Regions from separate parts of the Actinomadura sp. NPDC048032 genome, predicted to be linked through region 2. Evidence: riboswitches for the same ligand, from Rfam matches in the RefSeq annotation. Region 2 holds a riboswitch; the other holds the start of a gene.
The links. A riboswitch is a leader RNA that binds a small molecule or an ion and turns the genes downstream of it on or off. The one in region 2 is predicted to bind ZMP and ZTP.
Positions count from the first base shown of each region.

Region 1: linked by a shared signal. The riboswitch ahead of AB0C69_RS25140 (bifunctional methylenetetrahydrofolate dehydrogenase/methenyltetrahydrofolate cyclohydrolase) and the one ahead of glyA (serine hydroxymethyltransferase) in region 2 are both predicted to bind ZMP and ZTP.

Region 1 covers NZ_JBEZJP010000214.1:2,346-12,106, forward strand. The annotation lists gene purN (phosphoribosylglycinamide formyltransferase) at 1-280, shown strand, start outside; gene purH (bifunctional phosphoribosylaminoimidazolecarboxamide formyltransferase/IMP cyclohydrolase) at 261-1,826, shown strand; gene AB0C69_RS25125 (GAP family protein) at 2,114-2,740, shown strand; gene AB0C69_RS25130 (hypothetical protein) at 2,883-3,059, shown strand; gene AB0C69_RS25135 (GNAT family protein) at 3,079-3,672, opposite strand; ZMP/ZTP riboswitch at 3,803-3,888, shown strand; gene AB0C69_RS25140 (bifunctional methylenetetrahydrofolate dehydrogenase/methenyltetrahydrofolate cyclohydrolase) at 3,951-4,811, shown strand; gene AB0C69_RS25145 (FHA domain-containing protein) at 4,971-5,702, opposite strand; gene AB0C69_RS25150 (DUF3017 domain-containing protein) at 5,997-6,437, shown strand; gene AB0C69_RS25155 (NADP-dependent isocitrate dehydrogenase) at 6,576-7,793, shown strand; gene AB0C69_RS25160 (malate dehydrogenase) at 8,058-9,047, shown strand; partial or broken gene AB0C69_RS25165 (HSP90 family protein) at 9,220-9,761, shown strand, end outside.
Region 2 covers NZ_JBEZJP010000251.1:1,778-11,538, reverse strand. The annotation lists partial or broken gene AB0C69_RS27275 (alpha/beta hydrolase-fold protein) at 1-242, opposite strand, end outside; gene AB0C69_RS27270 (diacylglycerol kinase family protein) at 412-1,398, shown strand; gene AB0C69_RS27265 (PadR family transcriptional regulator) at 1,431-1,997, opposite strand; gene AB0C69_RS27260 (aldo/keto reductase) at 2,059-2,913, opposite strand; gene AB0C69_RS27255 (DNA-binding response regulator) at 3,008-3,673, shown strand; gene glyA (serine hydroxymethyltransferase) at 3,682-4,668, opposite strand; ZMP/ZTP riboswitch at 4,722-4,808, opposite strand; partial or broken gene AB0C69_RS27245 (EamA family transporter) at 4,913-5,746, opposite strand; gene AB0C69_RS27240 (Lrp/AsnC family transcriptional regulator) at 5,856-6,347, opposite strand; gene AB0C69_RS27235 (MFS transporter) at 6,425-7,672, opposite strand; gene bla (class A beta-lactamase) at 7,669-8,604, opposite strand; gene AB0C69_RS27225 (RNA polymerase-binding protein RbpA) at 8,887-9,258, opposite strand; gene secG (preprotein translocase subunit SecG) at 9,341-9,583, opposite strand; gene tpiA (triose-phosphate isomerase) at 9,723-9,761, opposite strand, start outside.

The DNA of each region.
Region 1 (9,761 bases), on a different contig from region 2:
CATCGCCCAGGAGACCGTCCCCGTGGGCTGGCATGACGACGAAGACTCCCTGCACGAGCGGATCAAGCAGGTGGAGCGCCGGCTCCTGGTCGACGTCGTCGGACGGCTGGCCCGCGACGGGTGGACCGTGCGCGGCAGGCGGGTCTCGATGAAGTGCCGGACCTGCGCGGACTCGCCCGGCGGCGAGACCTCCGCCCCGGGTCCGTCCGACAGCGGTTCGTCTGGCAGGGGTTCGTCCGATCAAGAGGGGAGCTCGACCGGTGAGTCGGGTGGCGATTAAGCGCGCGCTGATCAGCGTGTACGACAAGTCCGGGCTGGAGGAGCTGGCCCGCGGCCTGCACGAGGCCGGAGTGGAGATCGTCTCGACCGGGTCGACGGCGGGCCGGATCTCCGCGGCCGGCGTCCCGGTGATGAGGGTGGAGAAGCTCACCGGGTTCCCCGAGTGCCTGGACGGACGGGTCAAGACCCTGCACCCGAAGGTGCACGCGGGCCTGCTCGCCGACCGGCGCAAGGAGGACCACCTCCAGCAGCTCGACGACCTGGCCGTCGAGCCGTTCGACCTCGTGGTCGCGAACCTGTACCCGTTCGCCGACACGGTGGCCTCGGGCGCGACGCCGGACGAGTGCGTCGAGCAGATCGACATCGGCGGGCCCACGATGGTCCGCGCCGCCGCGAAGAACCACGCGAGCGTCTCCGTCGTGGTGGACCCGTCCGCCTACGGGACGGTCCTGGACGCCGTGAACGCCGGCGGTTTCACCCTGGACGAGCGCCGCCGCCTGGCCGCGCGGGCGTTCGCGCACACCGCGTCCTACGACGTGGCCGTCGCGTCCTGGTTCGCCGGCGACTACGCGCCCGACGAGACCGCCGCCGAGACGCGGTGGCCCGACTTCCTCGGCGCCACCTGGGAGCGCTCGAACACCCTGCGGTACGGCGAGAACCCGCACCAGCGGGCCGCCCTGTACCGCTCGCCGGGCGAGAGCGGCCTGGCCGGGGCCGAGCAGCTCTACGGCAAGGAGATGTCCTACAACAACTACGTCGACACCGACGCCGCGCGCCGCGCCGCCTACGACTTCACCGAGCCGTGCGTCGCGATCATCAAGCACGCCAACCCGTGCGGCATCGCGGTCGGCGCGGACATCGCCGAGGCGCACCGCAGGGCGCACGCCTGCGACCCGGTGTCGGCGTACGGCGGCGTGATCGCGGCGAACCGGCCGGTCACCGCCGCGATGGCCCGCCAGGTCACCGAGAGCTTCGCCGAGGTGCTGGTCGCCCCGTCCTTCGAGGACGAGGCCGTGACGGTCCTGAAGGACCGCTTCAAGAACATCCGCCTGCTGGTCTGCCCGGACGCCCCGGCGGGCGGCGTCGAGTACCGGCGCGTCGACGGCGGCGTGCTGCTGCAGGACGTGGACCGCGTGGACGCCCCCGGCGACGACCCGTCCTCCTGGGAGCTCAAGACCGGCGCCGCCGCGGACGAGGCGACGCTGCGCGACCTCGCGTTCGCGTGGCGGGCGATCCGCTCGGTGAAGTCCAACGCGATCCTGCTGGCCGCGGACGGCGCCACCGTCGGCGTCGGCATGGGCCAGGTCAACCGGGTCGACTCCGCCAAGCTCGCCGTCGCGCGGGCCGGGCAGGAGCGGGCCGCGGCGTCGGTGGGCGCGTCCGACGCGTTCTTCCCGTTCCCGGACGGCCTGGAGGTGCTGGCCGAGGCGGGCGTCCGCGCGATCGTCGAGCCGGGCGGGTCCGTCAACGACGACAAGGTGATCGCCGCGGCGGAGAAGGCCGGCATCACCCTCTACTTCACCGGCGTCCGGCACTTCTTCCACTGAGGGGCCGCGAGGCGCGCCGTCCGCCGGGCGCGCCGGCGGGGAACGTCCCGCCGGCGCGCCTGCGCGCTTCCCGGCCCGTGCCGCCGCGGGGCGTCGCGTCCGCGCTCCCCAGACGCGGGTCAGCCGCGTCCCTGGCGCGGGCCATCGGGCGGACCTCGGGGCAGAAAAAAGGATCAGCTCCCGGTCAAGAACGCGCCGGCCGGCGGATCGAGCCCCGGTCGCTCCTCTAGCGTGAGCCCTGACGAGGGGCGTCTCCCGTGCGGCGGGAGCCACGGCGGGGAGGGGCCATGAGCTTTCAGGTGCTCCCGCTGGCCATCACGATGATGGCGGGTCCCCAGATCATGTCGGCGATCATCCTGGTGACGACCCCGAGGCCCGTGCGGGTCTCCCTGGCGTTCCTGGCGGGCGTGGCCATCTCGGCGAGCGCGGGCGTCGCCGCCGCGCGGGGCATCTTCGCGCTGGTGGGCAACAGCGTGGACATCGGCAAGCCGTCCGACGACAGCTCGGTCGGCAAGATCGTCCAGTATGTGCTGATCGCGCTGCTGCTGGCCGCCATCGTGCGCAACTACGTGAAACGGGCCACGATCGAACCGCCCAAGTGGCTCGGCTCGCTGATGAACGCCGGGCCGGGCCGGGCGTTCAAGACCGGGCTGCTGCTGATCATCCTGATGCCCTCCGACATCATCGTGATGCTCACGGTGGGGGCCAACCTGGAGCAGCACCACGAGGGCGCGGCGGAGGCCGCCGTCTTCGTCGGGGCCACCCTCCTGGTCGCGGCGCTGCCGCTGCTCGCCGTGCTGCTGTTCCACCGGCGCGCCGAGCGCGCCATGCCCCGCGCGCGGGAGTGGATGACGAACAACAGCTGGATGGTCAACATCATCTGCTGTCTGATCTTCATCGCGATCATCCACTGACGGCGGCCCGCCCGGCCGCCCTCGCGCGACCCGTTCCGCGGCGCGGGACCACACACGGCCGCCGGGCAGGTACCCTCAGGCTGCCGCGCCCCCCTGTGACCCTCCCTTGACCCCGGCGCGGGCGTTCCGTGGTGGAGGCAGGATGAATCTGCTGATGTCCCTCATGCTCGGCGTCGTCTACCAGGCCGACTTGCTGCTGATGGAGTCGCGCCAGGTGATCGGGCTGGTCGCCGCGTTCCTGGCCGCGGTGCTCGCCGCCCAGCTCGGCTGGCACGGCACCGACCGCCTCATCGGCTGGCGCCAGCGCTCCGAGGACTGAGCGCCCCGCCCACCGGCCGTCAGCGCAGTCTCGCGCGCAGGGCGCGTTCGGCGGCGGGCCAGTCGTCGTCCGTCATCGCGTAGACGGCGGTGTCGCGGATCGAGCCGTCCGCGCGGATCCGGTGCTTCCGGTGGACGCCCTCGAACGCCGCCCCGAGCCGCTCGATCGCCGCGCGCGACCGCTCGTTGCTCACGTGCGTGTGCCAGCCGACCCGGATCGCCCCCAGGTCGGCGAACGCGCGGCCCATGAGCAGCAGCTTCGCCTCGGTGTTGAGCCCCGTCCGGTGCCACCGCGCCCCGATCCACGTGTGGCCGATGCACAGGCCGCGGTCGGACGGGGAGATCTCGTAGTACGACGTCGTCCCGGCGACCTCCCCGGTCACCGCGTCGATCTGGACCCAGGGCAGGCGCAGCCCGCGCTCGCAGGCCGCCAGCGCCTGGTCGACCTGCGCGCGCATGTCGGCGACGCTCTCCGGCCGGCGCTGGCTCATCCACGTCCACAGGTCCGGGTCCTTGGACGCCTCGAACAGGCCCGGGGCGTGCTCCGCGGACAGCGGCTCCAGCCGCACGTACCGCCCGGTCAGGACGGGCCGCTCGAACCATTCCTCGTTCATGCGGAGCACGCTAGGACCCCGGGGGCGGCCTCCGGCAGAGCCACTCGGCGCCCTTTTCCGCAAGCCACTCGCTGGGGGGCCTCCTCCACGGAGCCGCGGGGCCCGCCGTCTCCGGGCGGCCGGTTAGCATGGGGGCCTACGCGACTGGCGCGGTCAAGGTGGATCACCACCGGGGAGCGAACGACAGTCCGGACACCGCGCGCCTGGGTGGACGGGACCCATCCGGCCGGGCTGTGCGCCCGGGGCCCGGTCCCGCCGAGATCCACGCGGAGGAACGCATGACGGCACAGATTCTGGACGGCAAGGCCACGGCCGCCGAGATCCGCTCGAACCTCAAGGTCCGCGTCGAGGCGCTGCGCGAGCGCGGCGTCTCCGTCGGGCTCGGCACCGTCCTGGTCGGCGACGACCCCGGCAGCCACTCGTACGTGAACATGAAGCACCGCGACTGCGCCGAGGTCGGCATCGAGAGCATCCGCCGCGACCTGCCCGCCACCGCCTCGCAGGACGAGGTGGAGCGCGCCGTCGCCGAGCTGAACGCCGACCCCGCCTGCACCGGCTACATCGTCCAGCTGCCGCTCCCGAAGGGCCTCGACGAGCAGCGCGTGCTGGAGCGCATCGACCCCGTCAAGGACGCCGACGGCCTGCACCCGGTCAACCTCGGCCGGCTCGTCCTGATGCAGCCGGGCCCGCTGCCGTGCACGCCGAAGGGCATCGTCGAGCTGCTGCGACGCTTCGACGTCCCGCTGAAGGGGGCCGAGGTCACCGTCGTCGGCCGCGGCATCACCGTCGGCCGCTCCCTCGGCCTGCTGCTGACCCGCCGCACCGAGAACGCGACCGTCACCCTCTGCCACACCGCCACCCGCGACCTCGCCGAGCACACCCGCAAGGCCGACATCGTCGTGGCCGCGGCCGGGGTGCCCGGCCTCATCACCGCCGACATGGTCAGGCCCGGCGCCGCCGTCCTCGACGTGGGCGTGTCCCGCGTGGACGGCAAGCTCGCCGGGGACGTCGCCGCCCACGTCCGCGACGTCGCCGGCTGGGTCGCGCCCAACCCCGGCGGTGTCGGCCCGATGACCCGCGCCATGCTCCTCGCGAACGTCGTCGAGGCCGCCGAGCAGGCCACAGGGCAGGCCGTCTGACCACCAGCCCGACCGGACGGCCCCGCCGGGCCGGCCGGGCACGGGCCGCGGCCCCCGCCGGCGAGTCCCTGGGCCGCGCCGTCACTTACGCGGCCTCATCGGGGGCTGAGCGATCGCCCTCCTGTCGCGCTGCCGGGGAGGGCGACCGCGGGTCTCACATCAGCTGGCCCTCCGTCCCGCGGCCGTGCTGTGCGCCGGACGGCCCGGGCCGTGCGCGTGGCCGGTGGCGCCCGGCCGGCGCGTCTCGGTGGTGCCGCGCACCCCGGGGACGCGCCCGTCCATCGGCGGACGGCCCTGCTGGGGCACGTGCACCGGCGGCAGCGGGCGGACGAGGCCCATCGCGATGACCTCGTTGGCGAGCCGGGTGCGCCGGTTGGCGCCCTCGGGGATCCGGAACTTCTGGTAGAGGCGCAGCAGGTGCTGCTTGACCGCGGCCTCCGTGACGACCAGCTCGCCGGCGATGTCGCGCGCCGTGGCCGGCGCCACGAACGCCTCGTCGGACAGTGCGGGCCGGCACAGCGAGGTCAGCACGTCGACCTCCCGGCGGGTGAGCTCGGGCGCGACGGCGCGCCGCAGTTCGACGTCCGGGTCGACCTCCTCACGGGGGATGCCCCCCAAGCGGCAGCGCGCCGTGCCGAAGCTCACGACGTCACCGTCCTCCAGCACACGGCGGGCGATCGGCCGGCCGTTGACGCGCGTCCCGTTGCGGGACAGGCCCATGTCCACCACGTAGACGTACGGGCCACGTCGGACGATCTCTGCGTGCAAACGGGACACAGACGGGTCGTCGAGGCGGATGTCCACTCCTCTCCCTCTCCCGACCGTCGTCACGTCGGGGCGCAGCGGCACCACCAGCCCGCTGTCCTCGATCCGCATGAACGGCCCCTCCACGGCAGTCCTCCCAGCTAGTTAGCGACCCCTGTCTGCCGGGTTACCCGGGTGCCATGCCGTCACACCCTCCTACTGGCGAGTAGGACCGATGGCGCAGGGGATTCCGGGCTCTCGGCCATCACCTTGAGCACATAGGTCCCATCCGCATTTCGGCGGCGTGTGACAAACCGGACGCTCCCCCCGCCGCCTCGCTTGCGTCTCCGCCCCGACTCATTCGCGTCCCCCCGCGGACCGCTCCCGCCGGAGGGGTGCGCGATGTCGTGCCGGGGCCCGATTGCCTATACCGTGAGTGCCATGAGCACCCAGGTGCACCGGCGCAGGCGCAAGGCGCCGCGTCGGAGGAGCGCCGCCCCGCACTGGCTCGCGCGGCTGCCGTACCTCCTCGTGCTCAGCGGCGTCGGCGCGGGGCTCACGCTGTGCGCCTTCAACTACTTCCGCAAGGGCTCAGGCCTGATGGCCGCCGCGCTGCTCATCGGCGCGCTGGCCCGGCTGCTGCTCCCCGAGTCGCAGCTCGGCCCGCTCGCCGTCCGGAGCCGGTCGGTCGACTGCTGGACGCTCGTGATCCTCGGCGAGATGGTCGCGTTCGTGTCGCTGAGCGTCCCGCCGATGAACAAGACCGGGCTCGTCCTCGCCGGCGCGTTCGGCGTGCTGATCGCGTTCACGATGATGGTGCGCGGGGCGCGGCTGCTCCTCGCCGGGCGCTCCTCCCGGACGGCCAAGGAGCCCCCGGGCTAGCGCGTCGCCGCAGGTCAGGCCGGAGGCGGCGGGTCCCAGGGCAAGGCCAGGTCTAGACCTCATGACCGCCTCGGCTAGCCTTGCCAGTTGAGCCTTACAAGGACTGCTGGCCAGGTGTAGGAAAGGGACAGCAACAGCATGCCCAAGATCAAAGTAGCGGGCCCGGTCGTCGAACTCGACGGCGACGAAATGACGCGGATCATCTGGAAATTCATCAAGGACCAGTTGATCCTGCCCTACCTCGATGTGGACCTGAAGTACTACGACCTGGGGATCGAGCACCGTGACGCCACGGACGACCAGGTCACCGTCGACGCCGCCAAGGCCATCCTGGAGCACGGCGTCGGTGTGAAGTGCGCGACCATCACCCCCGACGAGGCGCGCGTCGAAGAGTTCGGCCTGAAGAAGATGTGGCGGTCCCCGAACGGGACGATCCGCAACATCCTGGGCGGCGTGATCTTCCGTGAGCCGATCGTTGTCTCCAACATCCCGCGCCTGGTCCCCGGCTGGACGAAGCCGATCATCATCGGCCGCCACGCCCACGGCGACCAGTACAAGGCCACCGACTTCGTCGTGCCGGGCCCGGGCAAGGTGACGATCACCTACACCCCCGAGAACGGCGACGAGCCGATGGAGTTCGAGGTCGCCTCGTTCCCCGGCGGCGGCGTGGCCATGGGCATGTACAACTACGACGACTCGATCCGCGACTTCGCCCGGACGAGCATGCGGTACGCGCTGAGCCGCGGGATGCCGCTGTACATGTCGACGAAGAACACGATCCTCAAGGCCTACGACGGCCGGTTCAAGGACCTCTTCCAGGAGATCTACGAGACCGAGTTCAAGGCCGAGTTCGAGGCCAAGGGCCTCACCTACGAGCACCGCCTGATCGACGACATGGTCGCGGCCGCGCTCAAGTGGGAGGGCGGGTTCGTCTGGGCCGCCAAGAACTACGACGGCGACGTCCAGTCCGACACCCTCGCGCAGGGCTTCGGCTCCCTCGGCCTGATGACCTCCGTCCTCATGACCCCCGACGGCAGGACCGTCGAGGCCGAGGCCGCGCACGGCACGGTGACCCGGCACTACCGGCAGCACCAGCAGGGCAAGCCGACGTCGACCAACCCGATCGCGTCCATCTTCGCCTGGACGCGCGGGCTGGAGCACCGCGGCAAGCTCGACGGCCAGCCCGAGGTCATCGACTTCGCCCGCAAGCTGGAGCAGGTCTGCATCGAGACCGTCGAGAGCGGCCAGATGACCAAGGACCTCGCCCTGCTCGTCGGCGGGGAGACCCCCTGGCTGACCACGCAGGGCTTCCTGGAGGCGCTCGACACCAACCTCCAGAAGAAGATCGGCGGCTAGCACCTCGCCGGTCGCCCCCGCGCATACGGGGTGAAGGCCGTTCCGGATCCGTCCGGGACGGCCTTCCGCCTGTTCGGGGCGGGGGGCGTGCCGGGAGGCACACCTGCGCGGTGGCGGGCGGGACGTGCGCGATAGCCTGGCACCGCAACTATCTCGACGGCGAGAGAACCCGCGCGACGGAGTGCGGGCGGGCGGCCTCTCGGGCGGTCGGGTTCCCAAGGATGGCCGCCTGAGCCCCGTCAGGTCACAGCAGGAGAAGGACGCATGACTCGCACCCCAGTCACCGTTACCGTTACCGGCGCCGCGGGCCAGATCGGCTACGCGCTGCTGTTCCGCATCGCGTCCGGGCACCTCCTCGGCGCGGACGTGCCCGTACGCCTGCGCCTGCTGGAGATCCCGCAGGCGGTGAAGGCCGCGGAGGGCACCGCGATGGAACTGGACGACTGCGCGTTCCCGCTGCTGTCCGGCATCGACATCTTCGACGACGCCGGCCGGGCGTTCGAGGGGACGAACGTGGCGCTGCTGGTCGGCGCCCGCCCGCGCACGAAGGGCATGGAGCGCGGCGACCTGCTGGAGGCCAACGGCGGCATCTTCAAGCCGCAGGGCGAGGCGATCAACGCCGGCGCCGCCGACGACGTCAAGGTCCTCGTGGTCGGCAACCCGGCCAACACCAACGCGCTGATCGCGCAGCAGCACGCGCCGGACGTCCCGGCCGAGCGGTTCACCGCGATGACGCGCCTGGACCACAACCGCGCCCTCGCGCAGCTGGCGAAGAAGACGGGCGCCTCGGTCTCCGACATCCGCAGGATGACGATCTGGGGCAACCACTCCGCCACGCAGTACCCGGACCTGTTCCACGCCGAGATCGCCGGCAGGAACGCCGCCGAGACGGTGAACGACCAGGACTGGCTGGAGAACACCTTCATCCCGACCGTCGCCAAGCGCGGCGCCGCGATCATCGAGGCGCGGGGCGCGTCGTCGGCGGCGTCGGCAGCGTCCGCCGCGATCGACCACGTGCACACCTGGGTGAACGGCACCGCCGACGGCGACTGGACGTCGATGGCGGTCGTGTCGGACGGCTCCTACGGCGTCCCCGAGGGCCTGATCTCCTCCTTCCCGGTCACCGCCGCGGACGGGAAGTGGGAGATCGTCCAGGGCCTGGAGATCGACGACTTCTCCCGCGCCCGGATCGACGCGTCCGTCGCGGAGCTGTCGGAGGAGCGCGAGGCGGTCCGCAAGCTCGGCCTCATCTGACCTGAGCGCCGACGAGCCCCGGACCCCGTGGTCCGGGGCTCGTCCGCGTCCGGGCCGATTCCGGGCGGCGGCGGGGCGGCGATCACGCGGTGGCGACGGCAAATGATCTGAATGCGTCGGTATCGGTCGCTAGGGTGTGATCGCTCGGAAAGTGATCGGGGGAGGCGTGCCGGTGGCCGAACAGGCGTTCCAGGTGGACCTGCGGGGCGTGGTGGATCTGCTGAGCCGCCACCTCTACGCGAGCCCGCGCGTCTACCTGCGGGAGCTGCTGCAGAACGCGGTGGACGCGATCACCGCGCGCGGCGCCGGCGGCCGCGTCGAGATCGAGACGGGCGGCGGCGTGCTGCGCGTCCACGACGACGGCGTCGGCCTGACCGAGGACGAGGTGCACACGCTGCTGGCGACCATCGGGCGGTCGTCCAAGCGGGACGAACTGGGCTTCGCGCGGCACGACTTCCTCGGCCAGTTCGGGATCGGGCTGCTGTCGGCGTTCCTCGTCGCGGACGAGATCGAGGTCGTGACGCGGTCCGCGCGCGGCGGCGGCGCCGTCCGGTGGACGGGACGGTCCGAGGGCAGCTACCTGGTCGAGCCGGGCGAGCGCGACGAGCCGGGCACGACGGTGACGCTGCGGGCGCGGCCGGGCGCGGGGGAGCTGCTCAGCCCGCCGGTCGTCGCCGAGCTGGCCGCCACCTACGGGTCGCTCCTCCCGGTCGA
Region 2 (9,761 bases):
GTGCGGGAGGCGTCGCGCGACCAGCCGGGCGGCAGCAGGAGGCGGACGTGGACGACGTCCGCCAGGACGGGGGAGCGCACGGCCAGGTCGAGGACGCGGCGGCGCGGGCGGCGCTCGCCGACCACGGCCGCGCCGTCGTCGGCCGGGGCGCCGGGCGGGGCCGTGCCGCCCGCCGCGATGGACGCGGTCAGCCCGGCGACCGCAACGATGAGTCCCGCTCCCGCCAAGCCGCGCAACCGCATGATCTCCCCCGGTCGTCCAGAGGCGCCTGCTGGTAAAGGTTCCCTCTGACGGGAATGTTTCAACGCTGTGTAATCGGTTTATAAAATGTCGGGCCGGGAGTTCCGGTCCACGTACCCTCCAGGGTGGCGCGGACGAAGGGGGCGACCGGAAGAGATGCGGAGCGTCCAGATGCGGAGCAAGGCGGAGCTGGAATCGGCGATCGCGGGCGGCGGGCGCGCGGCGCTGGTGATCAACTCCCGCTCCCGGCGGGGGCGGCGGCTCTACGGCACGGCGCGCCGCCTGCTGCGCGAGGCGGGCCTGGAGTTCCCGCACGTCTTCCCGGTGACCGACCCGGCCCGCCTGCGGGAGCTGTTCACCGACGTCCTCGCCCTGGAGCCCGACCTCGTGGTCGTCGGCGGCGGGGACGGCACGGTCGCCGAGGCGGTCGGGCACCTGGCGCACCGCGACATCGCGCTCGGGGTGCTGCCGCTCGGCACCACCAACAACTTCGCCCGCAGCCTGGAGCTGCCGCTCGACCTGCCGGGCGCGGTCGCGACCCTCGCCCTCGGCCGGCCGGGCGGCGGGAAGGTCGCCGACGTCGACGTGGGCTGGTTCGAGTCGACGGGCGACCCGCAGGGCGAGGGGCCGGGCGCCGACCGCGAGCACATCTTCGCCAACATGGTCAGCCTCGGCCTGTCGGTCGAGGTCGCCGAGCACGTCCCGCACACGCTCAAGCGGTTCATCGGGCGCCCCGCCTACGCGCTGACGGCGGCGGGGCTGCTGCCCCGGCACAAGGCGTTCACCGCCCGCATCACGATCGACGGCGAGACGCACGAGGTCGCGACGCACCAGCTGAACGTCGCCAACGGCGCGCACCACAGCGGGCAGCGCATCGCCCGCGACGCCAGCCCGGACGACCGGCTGCTGGCCGTGTACCGGCTCGGCGACGAGCGGCGGCTGCGGCTGGCGTCGGCCACGGCCCGGCACGTCCTCACCGGCCCGTGGCGGTCGCTGGAGGACGACGCCTTCCTCACCACGGCGAACGTGGAGATCGAGACCGACCCGCCGATGCAGGTGGACGTGGACGGCGAGGTCCGCGGCCGCACCCCGGTGTCGATCAAGCTGCGCGGCAACGCGCTGCGGGTGATCGTCCCCAGGACGTTCGTCGACACCTGACCGGCCGCGGGCGGCGCGGGCGCCCGGGCCCGTCAGCCGGTCGCGCCGCGCTCGTCGGCCATGACGTAGGCGCCCGCCTCCAGGCGCTCGATCACGCCGAGCGTCCAGGCCCTGGCGGAGTCGGCGGAGTGGACCCACCAGCCGAGCAGCTCGCGCAGGTGGTCGGAGGGGTCCAGCTCGTCCAGGGGCGGGGCGACGGAGGCGCGCCAGGCGGCGAGGCCGTCGAGGCGCTCGCGCAGCAGGGCGAGCGCCTCGGCGCGCGGCAGCTCGGTGAGGAACCCGAGGCCCGCCGTCAGCATCTCCGGATGCCGGACGTCCACCGCGGAGAGGGCGGAGCGCAGCAGCCGGTGGAACTCCGCCCGGCCGGCCTCGGTGATCTCGTAGTCGGTGTGCGGCGGGCCCGCCTCGCTCTCCTCCACCTCGTGGGCGTGCAGCAGGCCCTCCTTGGCCAGCTGCCTGAGCGCGTGGTAGATCGAGCCCGGGTTGACGTGGGCCCACTCGTCCGAGCCCCAGGAGAGCAGCTCACGGCGGACCTCGTAGCCGTGCGCCCGCCCGAACCTGCGCACCCCGCCGAGCACCAGCAGCCGCGTCGTCGACATCCTCTCCCCCTGATCGCAAACCTGTTCAGGGTAGAGGCTCCGGCGGCCGCGCGCGCGGTCCTCACCGCTTCAGTGCGGCGAGATCCTCCGGGGCGAGCACCAGATCCGCGGCGGCGAGGTTCTCCTCCAGGTGGTCCGGGGAGCCGGTGCCCGGGATCGCGAGCATCACCGGCGAGAGCGCCAGCAGCCCGGCGAGCAGCACCTGCGGGACGGTGGCGCCGTGGCGGGCGGCGACCGCGTTGACGCGCGCGTCGTCGGGGATGCCGAACCCGCCGAGGGGGAAGTAGGGGGCGTAGGCGATGTGGTCGCGCTCACACGCGGCGAGGAGCTCGGCGTCCCGCGGCCGCGTCACGTCGAACCGGTTCTGGACGGCCGCGACCGGCGCGATCCCGCGCGCCTCCTCCAGCTGGGCGAGGCTCACGTGGCTCAGCCCGAGGTGCCTGATCAGCCCTTCCTCGCGGAGGGCGGCGAGGACGGCGAAGCGCTCCCCGATCGGCTCGGTCCCCGGCTCCTCCAGCCCGCCGGGCCGCAGGTAGACCAGGTCGAGCCGGTCGAGCCCGAGTTCGGTGAGGTTGCGCTCCACCTCGGCGCGCAGCTCCGGCGCCGGGAGCTGCCCGGACGGGAAGGGGTCGCCCGGGCCCCGGTACGGGCCCACCTTCGTGGCGACGACCAGGCCGGGCGGGTAGGGGGCCAGCGCGGCGCGGATCATCTCGTTGGCCGTGGGGCCGCCCTCGTAGTAGTAGAACGCGGCCGTGTCGATGTGGTCCACGCCCAGCTCGACGGCCCGCTGGAGGATCTTGATTCCGGTGTCCCGGTCGCCCGCGGGCCCGCCGAGGGTGCTCACGGGCAGCCGCATCGCGCCGAAGCCCATCCGGGAGATCCGCAGGTCGCCGCCGAGATCGAAGTGTCGTGTCATGCGGTCCACTGTGCTGCGCCCGCCGGGACGCGGCGACCGGCTGGCAGGTTGCTGCCACGGCGGCGGCCCGCGGGCCGCGTGGCAGACTGGGTCCGTGAGCGCCGATCTGGACCGGAACGTCGTGCTGCGCGGCGAGGAGGAGCTGGTCGAGCGCGCCGGACGGCTGTTCTTCGCGTGCGAGGAGTTCTCGTGCGCCGCGACGGACCAGAACACGTGGGCGCTGCCCGGCCTGCGGGAGTGGATCGTCGCCGAGCGGCGCCGGATCCGGCCCGCCCCGGCCGTCCGCAAGCTGTACAACCCGGCGGCCCTGGCCGACGAGGAGTCCGAGCGGCGGCTCCTCGCGATCGCCGCCGCGGGCGGGCGGGTGCGGATCTGCCCCGCGCCGCTCCCCCACGAGACGATCATCGTGGACCGGAGGGTCGCCATCCTCGCCGGCCCGGTCGAGGGCGGCGTCCGCGAGTACACGGTCGTCCGGTCGCCGGGCGTGGTGAAGGGCGTGGTCTCGCTCTTCGAGGCGACGTGGGAGACGGCGGCCGACCTGGCCGACCACCGGCGCGGCCGGCCGCCCGCGCTGAGCGAGGAGAGCCTGCGCATCCTGCGGCTGCTCGGCGGCGGGCTGAAGGACGAGGCCGCCGCGCGCCGGCTCGGCATGTCGCTGCGCACCTACCGGCGCCGCGTCGCGGAGATCCTGACCCTGCTGGACGCCGACTCCCGCTTCCAGGCGGGCCTGCGCGCCCACGAGTTCGGCCTGGTCGGCTGAGAGCCCCCTCAGCCGCCGACGAGCGGGACGAGGTCGATGAGGATGAGGTGGTTGTCGGTGCCTCCGGAGATCAGGTCGTAGCCGCGGTCCAGCAGCGCGGCGGCCAGCGCCTTGGCGTTCGCGACCACCTGCCGCGCGTACCCGGCGAAGTCCGGCTGCGCCGCCTCCTTCAGCGCGACGGCGATCGCGGCCGTCGTGTGGTTGTGCGGCCCGCCCTGCAGGCCCGGGAAGACGGCCTTGTCGACCGCCTTCGCGTGCTCCGCCGTCGACAGGATCATGGCGCCGCGGGGGCCGCGCAGCGTCTTGTGCGTGGTGGTGGTGACGACGTCGGCGTGCCCGACCGGGGACGGGTGCGCGCCGCCGGCGACCAGGCCCGCGATGTGCGCGATGTCGGCCGCCAGGACCGCCCCGGCCTCCCGGGCGATCTCGGCGAACGCCGGGAAGTCGATCGTCCGCGGGACCGCGGTGCCGCCGCACCAGATCAACTTCGGCCGCTCCTTGAGGGCGAGGTCGCGCACCTGGTCCATGTCGACGCGGCCGGTGTCGGCGCGCACGTCGTAGCGGACGGGGCGGAACCACTTGCCGGTGGCCGACACCGACCAGCCGTGCGTCAGGTGGCCGCCCATCGGCAGCGACAGGCCCATGACCGGGTCGCCGGGCTCCAGGAACGCCATGTAGACGGCGAGGTTGGCGGGCGAGCCCGAGTAGGGCTGGACGTTGGCGTGCTCGGCGCCGAACACGCCCTTCGCCCGCTCGATGGCGAGCAGCTCGATGGGGTCGACGTTCTGCTGGCCCTCGTAGTAGCGCTTGCCCGCGTAGCCCTCGGAGTACTTGTTGGTCAGGACCGTGCCGGCGGCCTCCAGCACCGCCTCCGAGACGTAGTTCTCCGAGGCGATCAGGCGGATCTTCTCGTACTGGCGGCGGGCCTCGGCCTCCACCAGCGCGGCGATCTCGGGGTCTTGGCCCTGCAGATGGGGTACGGCCGGTTCGTGCATCGTGAGCCTCCGCGCTGCTCGCGCCGGGGCTTCGGGCACCCCGGCGAAGGGGACCCGTACACCCAGGCGCGCGGTGTGCGGACTACTTTCGCTCCCCGGTGGTCGTCTCCACCTTGACTGCGCCAGTCGCGTGGGCGCCATCATACCGGGCCGGCCCGCGCCGGCGGGGCGCGCGTGCGGGGACCGAGACCAGGAACAGCCCGCCCAGCAGCAGCAGCGACCCCGCCGCGACCGGCGCCGACATGCGCTCGCCGAGGACGGCCACGGCCAGGCCGGCGGCGACGAGCGGCTCGGCGAGGCTGAGCGTCCCGGCGGTCGCGGCCGTCACCCGGCCGAGGCCGGTGACGAAGAACATGTACGCGGCGGCGGTGGCGGCGAGCCCGAGCCAGGCCACCAGGGCCGCCGAGCGCGGCGCGGCGAGGGCGGGCAGTTCCGGCAGCGTCCAGGGAAGCAGGGCCGCTCCCCCTGCCAGGAGCGTCACCGACACCGCTCCGGCCATCCCGACCCCTCGCATCCCGCCGCCGTGGCCCGTGGGCGTCTCTGCCGACACCAGCACCTTGGCCGAGACCGTGTAGACGCCGAAGCACGTGCCGCCGGCCAGGCTCAGCGCGATCCCGGCCGGGTCCGCGTGGACGGCCTCCCCCGGCACCATCAGCAGCGCCACGCCGCCGACCGCGCAGGCCGTCCCGGCCCACCAGCGGCGGCCGAGCCGGGCGCCCAGGACGAGCCGCTCGCAGAGGCCGGTGGAGACGGGCGCGAGCCCGAACACGACGGCGGTCGCGACGGCCGCGCCGGTCCGGTCGACCGCGCTGAAGAACGACGCCTGGAAGACGCCGGTCGCCGCCGAGGCCGCCGCGAGGGGCGGCCAGGTGCGCCTGGTCAGCGCCAGGAACGCGCGGCGGTCCGCCACGAGCACGAGGACGGCGAGGACGAGCCCGCCCGAGAGGATGCGGGCGCCGCCGACCGCGACCGGGTCCGCGGACGGACCCGCCAGCACCTGCGCCGGCCCGACCGTTCCCCAGAGCACGCCGGCGGCGAGCACCAGCAGCACACCGGATGTGTTGTTCCATCGGTCCATGCCGCCGAAGCTAGGCGAACATGCGGAACTCAGACCTTAGGACCGTCATTCGTTCGCTTCAACCGACCGAGGCCGTCATTCCTTCGCCGCTCACCGAGAACTGCATACCTCAGCTGTAGGGCGTTCGGCCTTCAGGCCGGTGGTCCGACGGAAGTTCGGACTGCTCGACCGGCTGCACGTAGTCGTACACGACGATCGTGCGGACGTCCACGTACTCCTTGCGGCGCGCCAGCCGGTCGAGGACGAAGTCGCGCAGGTACGCGGTGCTCGGCACGGCCACGTGGACGAGCAGGTCCTCGTTCCCGGTCACGACGAAGACCCCGATCGTCTCGGGCATCGAGGCCATGCTGTCGCGCGCGGACTCGATCGCCTCGCGCGACTGCGGCCGGATCCTGATCGAGATCAGCGCCTGCACGCCGCGTCCCAGCCGCTCCAGGTCGGCCGCCGCGTGGAACCCGGTGATGACGCCCCGCGAGCGCAGCGCCCGCGTCCGCTCCAGGGCCGTGGACGGCGCGATCCCCACCGCCTCCGCCAGCTCGCGGTTGGTCTGCCGCCCGTCCCGCTGCAGGCGCCGCAGGATCGCCTGGTCGACCGCGTCCATGTGGTCCCTCCCGAACTGCCCGGCGGACGCCGAACTCCCGCGCGGGAATCGCGCCCGGACGTCCCGTCCCCCGAAGATTATTCGCCGCGGGCCGGGCCCGCCACGGGGCCCGCCATGGTGTCCGCCGCGGTGCACGCCACCGCCAGGAGCGCGCAGGCGCCGACGCCGGTGAGGGCCCACGCCGCGCCCGCCGGGCCGAGGTCGAAGAGGCGGCCGATCACCAGGTCGCCCGCGAAGGAGAACATGCCGGCGCAGAACGCCAGTACGCCGTAGTAGGAGCCGAAGCGCTCCGGCGGAGCGCGCCGGGCGGTCCGCTGGAAGACCGAGGGCTGGACGAGGCCGTTGGCGACGCCGTTGAGGACGGCCGCGAGCATCAGCGGGCCGGGCCGCGTGCCGTCCAGCGCCGCGAGGACGAAGAACCCGGCCGCGGCGCACAGCAGGCCGGTCCGCAGCACCCACGGCCGCTCGCCGCGGCGCCGGACGGCGACGAGGGGCTGGACCGCCGCCGCGACCATCGCCAGCAGGGAGAAGCTGAGCGTCGCCACCGCGGGCGTGAAGCCGAGGAGGGGCACGGCCGTCATGATGTGGGTGGCGAGCAGCGTTGTGGGCGCGGTCAGCAGCGCGAAGTAAAGGAACGCCCGATCGGCGAGCACCGCCCGCACGCCCGCGAGGACGTCGCGGGGACGCGCGGTCGTGCTTCTCCTGCCGGACCGGGGCACGAGAAGGAAGAGGACGCCGGCGACTACCCAGAGTGCGGCGGCCGCCCCCGTCAGGAGCGCGAACCCGGACCCGGTGCCCAGAAGGAGGAGCCCCATCGGCGGGCCCGCGACCGTCGCCAGGTGCTGGGCGGCGACGTAGGCGGCGAAGCCGCCCGACCGGCCGGCGGGACCGACGGACGCCAGCAGGCTGTGGCCCGCGGGGTTGTAGAGCGCCCCGCCGACCGCGATGGCGACGGCCGCGCAGAGCAGCGCCCCCACGCTTCCGGCGAACCCGAGGCCCGCGAACCCCAGCGCGCGCACGGCGCAGGAGATCATTCCGGTCCGGCGCGCGCCGAGCAGGTCGGTGACCGCGCCGACCGGCAGGAGCAGCGCGAACTGCAGGCCCACCCGCACGCCGAGGACCAGGCCGACCGTGCCGGCCAGCAGCCCGAGGTCGTGCCGGAGGTGGGCGACGAGGTGCGCCATCACCGCGAAGAAGCCGAGGCTGGCGGCGAGCTGGATCGCCACGACCACCGCGACGACCCTGCGGTCGGACGGGTTCGCGGCGGGGGCGGGCGGTGGGCCGGGGGGCGCGGGGGCGGGCGCGGGGACGGAGACGGCGGTCACAGCCCTGCCCGGGACAGGTCCGAGACGACCAGCGCGGTGGCCTCCGCGATCAGGGCGTTCTTCGGCGGGGTGTCGTAGCCCGGGCGGTCGGACATGACGGCCACCATCAGCGGGGCGCCCCGGGGAGGCCGCACGACGGCGATGTCGTTGGCCCGGCCGTAGTCGCCGGTGCCGGTCTTACTGGCCGCCTTCCATCCCCGGGGCAGACCCGCCCTCACGCGCTGGGCTCCGACGGCCGTGGCGCTGCGTTCGAGCCAGCCGCGGACCAGAGCGCGCTTGCCGGGCTCCAGCGCGTCCCCGAGGACGATCGCGCGGTAGTCGGCGGCGATCGCCCGGGGGCTCGTGGTGTCGCGGGGGTCGTCCGGACGCACCCTGTTCAGCTCGGGCTCGTAGTCGTCCATGCGGCCGACGGTGTCGCCGAGGCCCCGCAGGTAGGCGGTCAGCCCCGAAGGTCCGCCGACGTCGCGCATCAGCAGGTTCCCCGCCGTGCCGTCGCTGAAGCGGATGGCGGCGTCGCACAGCTCCCGTATGGTCATCCCGGTGGCGACGCGGTCCTTGGTGATCGGTGAGATGGAGTTCACGTCGGCCCGGGTGTAGGTGACGCGCTCGTCCAGGTGGCCGAGCGGGTTGCGGTGCAGCACCGCCGCCGCGGCGAGCGTCTTGAAGGTGGAGCAGAACGCGAAGCGCTCGTCGGCGCGGTGGGCGACCTCGGCTCCGGTCCCGGTCGCCAGCGCGTACACGCCGAGGCGGGCGCCGTGCCGGCGTTCGAGCGCCGCGAACCGCGACAGGTCCGGCGGCGCGGCCGAGCGCCGGGCGGGCGGCGAGGACGGCGCGGACGACGGGCGCTCCTTGTCGCCGCATCCCGCCAGCGGCAGCAGGGCCGCGGCGGCCAGCAGCGCCCGCCGGGAGGTGCCTGACTGCTCGGATGGCATGCGGAGGCACCTGCTTTCCCGGCGGCGGAGGGCGGACGCCGCCCAGCAGACCAGAGCAGCACTCGTGACGTCCAATATGGATATCACTCGTACCGCCATACGCATGTCCATATCAGCGCTGGTCAGGCAGGCCGGGCCGAGGCACCTCACGGCGACCGGCGATTCTGCCGAAGCCCGTGCCCCGCGGTGCCGGCGCCCGGCGGCCCAGGATCCGGCGGCCGGAAAAAGCGTGTGGCCCGACCCCGGAACGGGATCGGGCCACACGGTGCGGCTTCGGCGGCGTCAGCGGGCCGCGGCCTCCATGGCCTGCTTGACGGCGGCGCGCTTCTGCCGGAGCTTGGCGAGCGCCTCCTCCAGGATGGCCTCGCCGTCCTCGTCGCTGCGCCGCTCCTTCACGTACGCGAGGTGGGTCTTGTACGGCTCCGTCTTCGGCGGGGCCGGGGGGTTCTCGGAGTCCTGGCCGGCGGGGAACCCGCAGCGCGGGCAGTCCCAGGTCTCGGGGACCGCGACGTCCGTCGCGAAGCTGGGGCGGGTCTCGTGCCGGTTGGCGCAGTAGAAGGTCACCCAGACGCGGGGGGCGGCGTCGCCGCGCTCCGCCTCTCCCATCGGACCGGCCCCGACACGGCTGCCCCGAATCGCGTTGCCACTACCCACGGAATACTCCTCGCTTGGTGTGCCGCCGCCGCCCGTGACCTTCGAGGACGGCGCGGCGCTCGCATGTGTTGGACGGGCCGGCTCAGCCGACGCCCTTGTGCTTGAACAGCAGTCCCAGCACGACGATCGAGGCGAACCAGACCACCCCGACGCCGATGGTCAGCCGGTCGAGGTTGCGCTCGACCACCGACGACCCTCCGAGGGAGGACGAGACGCCGCCGCCGAACATGTCGGACAGGCCGCCGCCCTTGCCCTTGTGCATCAGGACGAGGACCACCATCAGCAGGCTCGTGACGATGAGCACGATGGACGTTGCGATGATCACGTTTCTTCAGCGCCTTGTCTGTAGTTCAGGACGGAGGTCGAGCCGGACCGGGCGTTTACCCGTCAGCTACGAAGGGTACGACGAAGTCCCCGCTGGTTCGGCAAGAACCCCCGGTTCACGCGGAATTGATCAGATGTGATCAGACCGGCAGATCCCGGTACCGGCAGATCTTGACGAA